Regions from separate parts of the Paenibacillus sp. J22R56 genome, predicted to be linked through region 3. Evidence: predicted binding sites of a transcription regulator. Region 3 holds the regulator's gene; each other region holds the start of a gene.
The links. Region 3 encodes LexA, which represses DNA repair genes until DNA is damaged. Its sites were predicted from a motif close to CGAACATATGTTCG; they were not measured.
Positions count from the first base shown of each region.

Region 1 (4,291 bases), 360 kb from region 3:
CTCCTGCTAAGCGGCTGAGTGCCGCATGGAACAGCTGCCCGACATCCGGCGCTTCCAGCCGATACATCTGCCGCTCTCGAAGTCGCAGGCCATGGATTGCAAAATGTTGAAACGGACAGGACACGAACCGCTCCATCCGAGATACACTTGCCCTGAGTCTTGTGCCATACAGCTGTTCAGCCGTTGCCAAAGTAAGCTCCTGCTCTTGATTGGAGTAGCTGAGCGATGCATTAAGCAGTTGAAGCTTGTCCTGCCATTCCGGACGGATCGCATACCAGTTGTACATATCCCACCAGAAAGGCGCGATGTCCGCTCCTTGCCGCCAAGCCCGAAGTTCGGTGATCAAATAGGCAAGCGTCCGCTGTGGATGCTCAATATAGGAGCGCTGCTCGTCTTCTTCCATTCCAGGAGAAGGCTCACCAGCGGCTTGATAGACAGGGATGCCAGGGAACAGCTGCTTAACCTGCCGAATCACTTCGGAAGGCAGAAGGCTTTTGCCTTCTTCATCTGCCTGCGCCCAGCTGATCCACAGATGAGCGCTTGGTGTGGTTAAAGCATTATAAATCAAGAAGCGTTCATCCAAGAGGCGTCGTCGGACGCCAGGAGCCATAACAAGCCCTTCATCAGCCAGCCGCTCCCGTTCCTGCTCGGTCAACACACCGTCCTCTTGAATACGCATCGGCATTACACCGTCATTAGCGCCAAGCACATAACAAATCTTTACATCCCCAGAACGAGTCCGGTCCATACTGCCGATCAGCGCTTGATCTAGGGCAGGCGGAACTGCGGCCAGCTTCAAATTCTCAAGGCCTGTCTCTATCATGCCAGCGAACAGCTCAGGCGGCATCCCCTCATCACCAACCATCTCAACGAGCTGGTCGAGCAGCTGCATCACGCCGTCCCATAGCTGACGATGGGCCCTAGCACGCTGTGTGCGCCCTGCAGCGCTGTCCTCACGGCTCCAGCGCTCCAGACGATCTGCTGCATCAGAGTGGTCTAGCAGACGATACAGCGCTTCACACATGACCTTTACGTTTGGTGCTTTTTTCAGAGCTTGTTCAAATCGGCGAAGAGGAGGCACAATAGCCTCTCTTGCAGCCAGCACAGCATTAAACTCGCGTTTAGCTTTGGCGCTTGGCTCTGCTGCCGTCTCAGGTTCATCTTCCAACGATTGCTGCATTAACGGCTGCCACCTGGAGCGGTCAAGCCATTTCCAGCCGTCTACACCCGCGGCAAGTACGTAATTCTCCAGCCGGTCGAACAGCTCTCTGGACATGCTCCCATCAATCGGGAATAACAGCTCTGTCTTAATACAGCGGAAAACAGCCTCATAATGCCAGCCATGAAGCACAGTCTCCAGCGCCGAACGAATAAATTCGACGAGCGGATGATGAACGGTATTGTTCTTTTGGTCAAGGAAATAAGGAATTTGATAGTCATCAAATATCGTTTGAATATAATCTGTATAGTCTGTCGCATTACGCACCATAACAGCCATATCGCGCCAACGCAGTCCATCCTCTCGTGCTCTTCGCACCATATCCCTAGCGGCTGCTTCAACTTCCGCTCTCCGGTTCGCAGATGCATGAAGAGATACTCCGCATGCGGGGTTCTGCACGGCAAGAAGTTTCTTATCCGGCAGAAGCATCGGCGTCCTGCCTCCATAATGCTTCTCCAAATGTGCCAGCATTGGACTTCTTCCAAATCTGGACGGCACTCCTTCACTAAGAACAACCGTCTCCTGTACCGTTACGCCTGCCTGCGCAGCCAAGGCCAGCAGCTTCCCATATGTTTCGGCCGTAGGATGGAACAGCTCCAGCTCATGCGGCACTTCACCCTCGTCGTAAGGACGGTCCAGCGTCAGAGCTACAGTTACCTCCGCAGAAGAAGCGATCAACGCTCCCAGTGCTTCATATTCCTTTGGTGTAAAGCCATGGAACCCGTCAATCCACAGCTCAGCGCCATGCATAGCAGGAGCGGAAGCGTAACTTGCGATCAACTGCGTTAAATAGTCTTCGGAGTCAATATATAATCCGCTTAATTCCAGCTCTAATTTATCATAGACCAAGCGCAGGTCATGCAGCTTGCGATTGAGAAGCGAAGCGTCCTCTACTGAAGCTGTCTTTGCTTTTAATAATTCTGCATCAATGCCGTAGCGTTTCCACTCTGTGAGCAATTCTCCAAGCCGTTCAATAAAGCCTGGCTGCCCTGCACCATTCTGGAACAATTCCAGCTGCTTGCCTAGGCGGTGAATGATCTTGAAAAGCATCATATGCTTGCCGTTATCGCTGATCGGTATAAGCGCAGTGCCGCCTGTTTCCTGCATCACACGAAAGGCTAGACGGCGGAAACTCAGTGCTTGAGCCCGTATAGTCCCGCTTAGCTCGGTTCCTCTCAGCAAGGCGTACTCTGTCTGGAAAGTAGCCTGCTCCGGCACGAGCATAATAAGCGGCGCTCCATCCGGTTCACGCTGCAGTTTTGCCCGAATAGCATCCAGGCAAAATGTGGTTTTCCCCGTTCCTGAACGGCCTAACACAAATCGAAGCCCCATCTCCAGACCTTCCTTTCCGATTCCATCTCATAATCTATTATTCTACCATATCGGCAGTTCTTTTTCATTCAAACGACAAACGTATGTTCTGGAAGTTATGCTAACTTTTTAATAAATAGCCATTGCATTCCCTTAAATACCGAGTATAATACTAGGTAATAAACCATGAGGATTGGAGGGGCGGCCATGATCTCGAATCAGAAGATTGCCCGGCAATGGATAAATGATTATCTGGATTTGTACAATTACGCCAAACAGATCGGAGATATCGAGTGGCAGCAGCAGTTAATCCGCATACTCGCCCAATCCGAAGAAGAATCCCATCAACTTGCACTTACTAGAAAAGCTTCTGAGTTATGGCAGCAGTTCGATATCATTAATAAGAAAATGATGGATCTCTATCATCAGTTAAGAACCTCGGATGACTCCTCCGAATTGAGAACTTTACAGGAAGAAGTCTGGGTGCTCAAATTAAAGCGTGTCGAACTTAGCAGACGATTTAAAGAAACGATGTAAGCCTATAAAAATAAAAAATCCCGCATGCGGTTAGCCGCTCTGCCGGATTATGGGTTGGTTAGACATACAGTTATCTGCTTTGTCCGTTATGAAACTTCGCTTAAGTGCAGTCGACTGCCTCTCAGCGTTACATTCCTATTATACACATCAAATATGCATATTCAAATGTATATTTATTGAACTAAATCGCCGTTTGTTTCATTTCACGCATCATGCCCATCATTGATGTCAGCATCTCATCACATTCCTGCATTTTCATCATCATGCTGTCCATTTCCATTCCCATATCCATCATGTCCATGCGATTCATCTCGCTCATTTGATCCATCATCATCTTCATATTGTTCATCTTGCACATCATTTCCTCCATACACATAGCCATCATCATTTTCATGCTCATCATCTCCATCATCCCATCTCCTTTTTTAATATCATTTTTTTGTTGAAGCCCATTAAATAGAATAACTTATCTCCCATACTCTTACAACCATTATTTTCCAAAATAAATATCATATTCTGTCGAATCGATAAAAAAAGCCGCTTGGATCTCATCAGGATCCATGCGGCTTTTTTGAGCTATATTTACTTACTCCGAACCTCAAACACTGCAAACTTCAAATAGTGACCTTCTTGTACGCCAAGAAGCTGCGGATGATCTTTGCCTGCCGCCCGCCATTCAACGAGTCGCAGCAGCTTGCCTGCATCGGTAGCCGCCTCCTGAATGGTCTCCAGGAACAAGTCAGGGCGCATATGGTACGAGCAGCTCGCTGTCACCAAATATCCGCCTTCATTTACCAGCTTCATCCCGTGCAGATTAATATCCTTATAACCACGACATGCTCCTGCCACTGCGCTTTTCGTCTTTGCGAAAGCAGGAGGATCTAGAATAACAACATCCCAAGTACGTCCATTGCCGCTGATTGGCTTCGAGGTATCCGTACCAGCACGGCTGCGCTCCGTTCTTTCCTCCGCACCTTTAACCTGCGAACGTAAATATTCAAATGCATCTGCTACTACAAACTCTACCCGATCTGTAAAGCCATTACGCTCGACATTGCGGCGTGCTGTGTCGATGGCATGTTCAGATACATCAAGACAAGTTACTTTCTTTGCCCCATATTTGCAGGCATGAAGTGTAAAGCTGCCCGTATGAGCAAAGCATTCTAGTACGGTTGCACCATCCCAGTAGGGGAATGTTACTTCTTTGCCGTTCGAATTCACAGG
Region 1 is NZ_JBWDNV010000002.1:203,031-207,321, reverse strand. It holds gene addB (helicase-exonuclease AddAB subunit AddB) at 1-2,551, opposite strand, end outside; gene AC0YNT_RS04720 (hypothetical protein) at 2,738-3,067, shown strand; gene AC0YNT_RS04715 (hypothetical protein) at 3,249-3,461, opposite strand; gene AC0YNT_RS04710 (class I SAM-dependent rRNA methyltransferase) at 3,650-4,291, opposite strand, start outside.
Region 1: a site for LexA is predicted at 2,628-2,641, ahead of addB (helicase-exonuclease AddAB subunit AddB). Genes of this name have one in related genera too.

Region 2 (4,291 bases), on a different contig from region 3:
CCAAGCTCCGCACGAAGCTCAAGCACCGCGTCACGCAGCTCTGCTGCTCTCTCGAACTGCAGGTTCTTCGCTGCATCCTTCATCTCTGCTTCCAGCCTTTGCAGCAAAGCTTGGCGATCCTTCTTCGACATCTTCGCTGAGCCTACGCCTGTCAAATATTCCGACTTCTCCTCAGCTACTTTCGTTGCCTTAATATCATCATGAACCTTCTTACGAATCGTCTGTGGCGTTATGCCATGCTTCTCGTTATATGCAATCTGGATCGTCCGGCGGCGCTCCGTCTCCTTAAGTGCCTTATCCATGGAATCCGTAATCTTATCTCCGTACATGATCACTCGGCCTTCACTGTTACGCGCAGCACGCCCAATCGTCTGAATCAGCGAGCGTTCAGAACGAAGGAAACCTTCTTTATCAGCATCCAGGATCGAGACAAGCGATACTTCTGGTAAATCCAGACCTTCCCTCAGCAAGTTAATACCCACAAGAACATGGAACGTACCAAGACGCAAATCACGCAGAATCGCAATCCGCTCTAAGGTCTTAATATCCGAGTGTAAATAACGCACTTTAATGCCGATCTCTTTAAAATAATCCGTCAGATCTTCCGCCATCTTCTTCGTCAGCGTTGTCACAAGGACACGCTCATCCTTAGCAATCCGGTCACGAATCTCAACTAACAGATCATCAATCTGTCCTTTCGTCGGACGCACCTCAATAATCGGATCAAGCAAACCTGTTGGACGTATAATCTGTTCAATCATCGTTGGGCATTGCTCCAGCTCGTAAGGCCCTGGTGTAGCCGATACATAAATTTGCTGACCAGCCTTCTCCTCGAATTCTTCGAAGCGCAGCGGCCGGTTATCAAGCGCCGATGGCAGACGGAAGCCGTGGTTCACAAGCATTTCCTTCCGCGCACGGTCACCGTTGTACATCGCCCTAATCTGTGGCAGGGTTACGTGGGATTCGTCAATAACGATCAGCATATCTTCTGGAAAATAATCCATCAGCGTATACGGCGTAGCTCCACGTTCCCGGAATGTCAGAGGTCCAGAATAGTTCTCGATGCCGGAACAGAAGCCCATCTCCGCCATCATCTCAAGATCATAACGTGTTCGCTGCTCCAAACGCTGCGCTTCGAGCAATTTCCCATTCTCCCGCAACTCGGCAAGACGTTCCTCCAGCTCACGCTCGATATTGCCAAGCGCAACCTTCATTGTCTCTTCATGGGTAACGAAGTGAGACGCCGGGAATATGGCTACATGATCGCGTTCGCTTACGATCTCGCCAGTTAGTACGTCGATCTCCGTAATCCGTTCAATCTCATCGCCAAACAGCTCGACCCGGATCGCCCGTTCATTATTGGCAACCGGGAAAATCTCTACTATATCACCACGTACGCGGAACGTACCGCGGATAAAGTTAATATCATTGCGTTGGTACTGAATATCAACCAGCTTATGAAGAATCGTATCCCTAGGCTTCTCCATGCCTACTCGCAGCGACAGAACTAAACTGCCGTATTCGGAAGGCGAACCGAGACCATAAATACAGGATACACTCGCTACAATAATGACGTCCCTGCGTTCGAACAAAGAGCTGGTTGCGGAGTGGCGCAGCTTATCGATCTCATCATTAATGCTGGAATCCTTCTCGATATAGGTATCTGTAGACGGGATATAAGCCTCAGGCTGAAAATAATCATAATAGCTGACAAAGTAACTTACTGCATTGTCCGGGAAAAACTGTTTAAACTCGCTGCACAGCTGTGCCGCGAGCGTCTTGTTGTGCGCAATGACCAGCGTCGGCCGGTTAAGCTCCGCAATCATATTCGCAATCGTGTAGGTCTTACCCGTACCTGTCGCACCAAGCAAGGTCTGCTTGACCTCACCGTTCTGTACACCTTCAACAAGTTTTCTGATCGCTCCCGGTTGATCACCCTGCGGCGTGTAGTCGGACTTTAATTGAAATAATTGCTCTGAAATCTCACTCACTTGCAACATCCACCCCGTTTCCCTTACTCATCAATCATTATAGTCAAAATTCTTATATATAAGAATATAGCGTATCCGAATGTGTGTTCCCCTCTATTATAGACATCTATAACAGCCGTTGCAAACATAAAATCGAAGGGCTTTCCCTAAGCACTCGCTTAGGAAAAGCCCTTATCTTCATTTAAACATCCAGAGTACCGGAATGATTCTCATCCTTCGCATAAGTTCTGCCTCGGCGGTTCGCCGTCCGTGCCCGGCGCAGCAGATCAAACAGTGTAGCAGGTTCCGCCGATGCATAATAGGTCGCTTTCTCATCAGGCGACAGAATAACGCCAAGCTGATGATGTTCGCCCTCATAACGTGCCCGCTGGGCGAATTTGATCTCGCCATCAGCATTTAACACTTCAAGCTTATACATCGCAGAGCTGTTCTGCAGCGATTCATGCAGATCCTCTTTCGAGTAGACGCGAGTACCATTCACCTTCGCAATAATCTCGCCCACATTCAGCTTCATCTCATCCGCTGGTGTTCCTGGCACGATGCCAAGAATACGCAAGCCGCGCTGATCATTTACAAATAACGGGCTTTGTGCAGCTTCTACGAATCGACTGCGCCAAATAATCGCTTCATGCATCAGTAGTGCGCATAAGGCGGCAATCGGCAGAAGCGCCGGCTGCCAGCATGCAAGCAGCGCAGCCCCCGTCAACAGCACGCTGTACCACATCAATCCTTTCGAGGCATGGCGTGCCTTGGCACGTGGCAGCATTGTACGTGTCATTTCGCTGAAGCCGATAATCATCGGAAGTGCCACCACACTCCAGCCCTGCGTCCAGTCTCCGCCAAATAAAGGCGTCCATGGCAGGTCAACGACCGATGTTCCACCTGTTGCCGGCACAAGCAGCAGCATTGGAACCGGCCAGAAGCCCTGTAGAATATAGCCGCCAACAAGCTTGCCGCGTTTCCCTTCGAGGAACAACGGAGTAGCAAGTTGATCGCCATGTCTGCGAACAAGGAACGCTTCGACCAAATGCAGAAGAGCTACAAGCACGAGGATACCGGGCATGTCCAAACTTCCCAAGGAACGCGCAATATCGCCAATCCACCCACCATTATCCTCCAATGGAGTAAAGCCGATAATCCACTGCAGAAGAGCCATTACACCAGCTGCATAAGCAAAGCATAAATAACGAATCCGGAACAGAAGCAGTACGACCGCTGTTCCCCACAGCCACAAAACAGCATCTCCAGTTAAGCTAACGCCGATAAAGGCTGCCGCAATCGAGGCAAGTACGCCGGCAACAAGCCCGGCCAGCATGGCTTTTGCTAATAAGCGGGGCCAGATATGTAAACGTACAGCGAACATCCGCCGTTCAAGACTCACTTGCCGAGTGTATTGTAGGATTATAAATAATACCGCGATATAGTAAAAAGGCTGTGCCAGCAAATGTACAAACGCTTGGCCAAACTGATCTAGTAATGCATTGGCTTCATCCAATCGCCACACTCCCATTCGACTAAAATAAAAGGCTGACTCTGTTTAGAGTCAACCTTATAATGATTCGACAGTTCCTCTTTATTTCCTGCTCACAGCTTGGATTGCTTCCAGAAGCTGTTTATCATTATTCTCGTCTTTGATCCACTTCACAACAGCTTGCTCCAAGCTGCTTGCTGTCTTGGTATCAATTTGTCCTGTAGTCGGCAAACCAGCACTTTGCTGGAAGTTCTTCACGGCAAGCTCCGTTGAAGCATTGAAGTAACCGTCCTCCCGCTGAGTGGAATAACCGAGGCCTGACAGCATGACCTGCGCATTGCGTATCTGCTCACCAATCATGTCCTTCTTCAGCGTTTCCGTCAATGTAATTCTAGCTACGGTATACAGCTTCGGCGGCAGTACCTCAATCGTTGGCTTAATGCCCTTCTGATGAATCCAATTACCATCTGGCGTGAGCCATTTTGCAATCGTCATTTTCACCAGACTGCCGTCACCCAGCGTCTTGTTATAGCTGACCTGCACCGTACCTTTACCATAAGAAGTCTCGCCGACCAGAATTGCTCCTGCCCTCTCCTTCAGCGCACCTGCCAAAATCTCGGACGCGCTCGCACTTCCTTTATTCATCAGAACCGCAATCGGATAATCCTTTCCTCCGCCTAGCGAAGCGGTCTTATCCCGATCACCTTCACGATCTTCGACTTGGACGATTGTCTCGCCCTTCTTGATAAACTGCTGCGCAATCTCGACAACGACCGGCAAAATGCCGCCCGGGTCATTACGCACGTCAATGACAAGCCCTTTCATCCCC
Region 2 is NZ_JBWDNV010000003.1:609,179-613,469, reverse strand. It holds gene uvrB (excinuclease ABC subunit UvrB) at 1-2,000, opposite strand, end outside; gene AC0YNT_RS10665 (PDZ domain-containing protein) at 2,173-3,495, opposite strand; gene AC0YNT_RS10660 (S41 family peptidase) at 3,565-4,291, opposite strand, start outside.
Region 2: a site for LexA is predicted at 2,113-2,126, ahead of uvrB (excinuclease ABC subunit UvrB). Genes of this name have one in related genera too.

Region 3 (4,291 bases):
CATCGCTTGCTGAAGCAGCAATTGCTCGAGAAACGTCCTGGCCAAGCATCCCTTATTCAAGGTCAGTTGTCGCGTTTCTTGAACAAGCGTTAATCTAAGTCTTACTAATTTATGAACCAGCAAAAGGAGATGAACGGTGTGAGTTACACGAAAGAGGATATTAAACGCATTGCAGAGGAACAGAACGTTCGATTTATCCGTCTTCAATTTACCGACTTGCTTGGTACAATCAAGAACGTGGAAATTCCAGTAAGCCAGCTCGATAAAGCACTAGACAATAAAATGATGTTTGACGGATCTTCCATCGAAGGTTACGTTCGTATCGAAGAATCTGACATGTACTTATACCCTGATTTGGATACTTGGGTTGTATTCCCTTGGGTTGCACAAGATCGCGTTGCTCGTCTGATCTGTGATATCTATATGCCTGATGGCACACCATTTGCAGGTGACCCGCGTGGTATTCTGAAACGCTCCCTGCTTGAAGCAGAAGAGATGGGCTTTACAGCGATGAACGTAGGTCCAGAACCGGAATTCTTCCTGTTCAAAACCGATGACCGCGGTGAGCCTACAACAGAACTGAACGACCAAGGTGGATATTTCGACCTTGCTCCTATGGATATGGGCGAGAACTGCCGTCGCGAGATCGTACTTACGCTAGAAGAGATGGGCTTCGAGATTGAAGCTTCTCACCATGAGGTAGCTCCAGGTCAGCACGAAATTGACTTTAAATATGCAGATGCTATTAAAGCGGCTGACCAGATTCAAACATTCAAGCTTGTTGTTAAGACGATTGCGAGACAACATGGTCTTCATGCAACCTTTATGCCAAAACCATTGTTTGGCGTGAACGGTTCCGGTATGCACTGTCACCAATCGTTGTTCCAAGGCAGCACAAACATGTTCTATGATGAGAAAGATCGTCTTGGCCTTAGCCAAACTGCACGTTACTACATGGCCGGTATTCTGGAGCATGCACGTGCAATGGCAGCTATTACGAACCCAACGATCAACTCTTACAAACGGATGGTTCCTGGTTATGAGGCACCTTGTTATGTAGCTTGGTCGGCAAGTAACCGTTCGCCGATGATCCGTATCCCGGCATCCCGTGGCCTCAGCACACGAATCGAGGTTCGTAACCCGGATCCAGCTGCTAACCCATACCTGGCACTTGCCGTAATGTTGAAAGCTGGCCTTGACGGCATTAAGAATAAAACTCCGCTTCCGGCACCAGTAGATCGCAACATCTACATTATGACGGAAGAAGAACGTCTGGAATCCGGCGTGCCAAGCCTTCCATCCGATCTGAAGGAAGCTCTCGACGAAATGCTCCGCAGCGACGTTGTCTGCGAAGCACTTGGCGAGCACGCTCTGGCACACTTCTATGAGTTGAAAGAAATCGAGTGGGACATGTATAAGACACAAGTTCATCAATGGGAACGCGATCAGTATCTGACGCTGTACTAGGATTTCTATTTAAATGATAACACCCTCGACATAGCGTCGAGGGTGTTATTTTTTATACAAAGAAGGGGGAGGGTCAGGAAGGATGTTAGCCAGGATCATATAGATAATGAGATTGGCTGGGATAAAAATGAGGAATATAACTCTTACGAACAAAGCGGATAGTTCAAAATAATTGGCAATTCCGCCACATACCCCAGATATCGATCTATTGAATTCTGATTTCATTAATCGCTTCTTCAATCACAGTCACCTCTCGGTCAGGAGATCTTATTCCATCACAGAAATAATACCATATAAAGGTATCTGGGTAATATTACAATTTTCCATTCTAATCCAAATCAAAAAAAGAGGCTGTTCTCACTACCCGAATGAAGCAATCGGATCAGCGGGAACAGCCTCTTTTTGTTAGTCATTAGTGGAAGTCACGGAACAACCCAACCACTTTACCGAGAATCGTTACTGTGTTCAAGCGGATGGGCTCCATTGTGGAGTTCTCCGGTTGAAGGCGAATATGGTCTTTCTCTTTGTAAAAAGTCTTCACAGTCGCTTCGTCATCTTCCGTCATTGCTACAACGATATCACCGTTGTTCGCCGTTTGCTGCTGGCGTACGATGACAAGATCACCGTTATGTATACCAGCTTCAATCATGCTCTCGCCAATGACATTCAAGATAAATACTTGATCATTTCCGACGAAATGAGCGGCTAATGGGAAATAATCTTCAATATTCTCAGTCGCAGTAATCGGCACGCCTGCCGTTACCTTACCGACGATTGGTACTTGTGCTACAGCAGGGAGGATGATACCGTCAACACCGTCTTGATCTAAAATTTCGATCGCCCGGGGTTTAGTAGGATCGCGTCTAATAAGGCCTTTCTTCTCTAACCGATCCAAATGCCCGTGTACGGTGGAGCTTGATGCCAGGCCAACCGCTTCGCCGATTTCGCGAACAGAAGGCGGGTATCCTTTGTCCCGAACCTCATTCTTTATAAATTCAAGAATCGACTGTTGGCGGTTCGAAATCTTAGACACTGAAATCACTCCATTAATATATTTGAAGCAAATTATAACATAGAACCGGAGTTCGTACAAACATAAGTTCCTAAAAACAAAAGTTCGCATTTTTGTTGACTACAAACATTTGTTCGTGTTATTCTAAGAACAGAAGAAAACAGAACAAACGTTCGGGGAGCGATAATAATGATAATGAATCCAGCTTTTTATAAAAGTATCCATAAGGAAGAAGCCGTTAAATCTTTCAAATCGCGAGGCCATATTGTTAAACGACATGCGTTTAAACTTATAGTAAGTGCAGCGGTGTTCGTCCTTCTCTTTACAAGTTTCCTAATGATGCGTACGAACGCATCATCCGATCATATAGAAGCAGCAGCCTTGAATGAGCAGACTGTGGTTGTTACAGCAGGGGATACACTTTGGGGAATTGCAGACCGTTATCTAGATGGTTCCAAGGATATTAGAAAGTACATCTATAAGATCAAAGAACGTAACCAATTAAGTACCGTTGAGCTGAGGCCAGGACAAGTCATAATTATTCCTCAATAACCTATTTATGAAGATGGACAGGGAGTAGCGCACAGGATGTGCGTTTTATTCCCTGTCCATTGTCTATTCTTATATCATTACCTTGACAATTGCTCGCGTAAAAAGTCAAAATAGGTAAGAAGAGATGAGTAATGTACAAAAGAGGTGAAGGCAGTGGAAGAAATCATCGCGCGTATTAATGAATTATCCCGCAAAAATAAAACAGTTGGTTTAACTGAAGAGGAAATTGCTGAACGTGCCGTATTGCGTCAACAATATTTGGATAATTTCAAAAGAAATTTCCGACAACAGTTGGATACGATTGAAATTGTGGACGACGACGAGCAGAAGGGTGTAACCCATTAAGTTGGTCTGGATTTTATATAGTTAGCATGGGCGCCGTTCCATGAACGGCGCCCTGCAATATACACTAGGAGGAATAGGCTTGTCACGTACGTGGGAGCGCAAAGTGCGCAAAAATACGAACCAAATTAATAAAGCGCGTAAAAAGCATGGTGTTTCACAGATTGGTACTACAACATCTGGAAAACCCAAAACGGATCGCTTTACCGGCCGTAACTACATATTTCCAATCGTGCTCGTATTGATGATCGGTATGTATACCTTTATGGTAACGTCTGCTCCTGATTTCGAGCCATCAACGATGTTATGGGTAACGATTGGCTGTTATTTATTCCTGGCATTGATCTTCTTATTGCGCCGTCCGTATATTTCGATTGGTAAGGATTATATCCAAACCCGCAAAATGACAGGTGATAAGCAGCTTCCAGTGTCGAATATTAAGGGGATCAGCGTACAAAAAGGTGCAGTTATCATCATGCAGCATAAAGGTGCCAATTGGGTATTCTCCCGTCTGCTGAACCGTTATCCTACGGATGAAATCAGCGCTAAACTAAAGGATTTTGCTAAAACACACAATTTACCTTTTGAAGAAAAATAGAAGCAGAGTAGGAGAGTTATGCGAATTATGGGGAAGCAAGCCGTTTTATTTGATCTTGATGATACTTTGCTGTGGGATGACCGCAGTGTAAAAGAAGCATTTGAAACAACATGTAAAGCTGGCGCTGAAGCTGCTGGCGTGGATCCTGAACAATTGGAAGAATCCGTGCGCAAAGAAGCGCGTGCGTTGTACGAATCCTATGAAACGTTCCCGTTCACGAAGATGATTGGGATTAATCCTTTCGAAGGACTATGGGCTAACTTCCGCGAAGGAGAGCAAGAGGAGTTCCGTAAGCTTGAGAAGCTTGCACCTGGCTATCG
Region 3 is NZ_JBWDNV010000002.1:565,002-569,292, forward strand. It holds gene AC0YNT_RS06550 (MerR family transcriptional regulator) at 1-93, shown strand, start outside; gene glnA (type I glutamate--ammonia ligase) at 139-1,467, shown strand; gene AC0YNT_RS06560 (PspC domain-containing protein) at 1,513-1,692, opposite strand; gene lexA (transcriptional repressor LexA) at 1,880-2,500, opposite strand; gene AC0YNT_RS06570 (LysM peptidoglycan-binding domain-containing protein) at 2,669-3,031, shown strand; gene AC0YNT_RS06575 (DUF896 domain-containing protein) at 3,185-3,376, shown strand; gene AC0YNT_RS06580 (hypothetical protein) at 3,456-3,971, shown strand; gene AC0YNT_RS06585 (HAD family hydrolase) at 3,999-4,291, shown strand, end outside.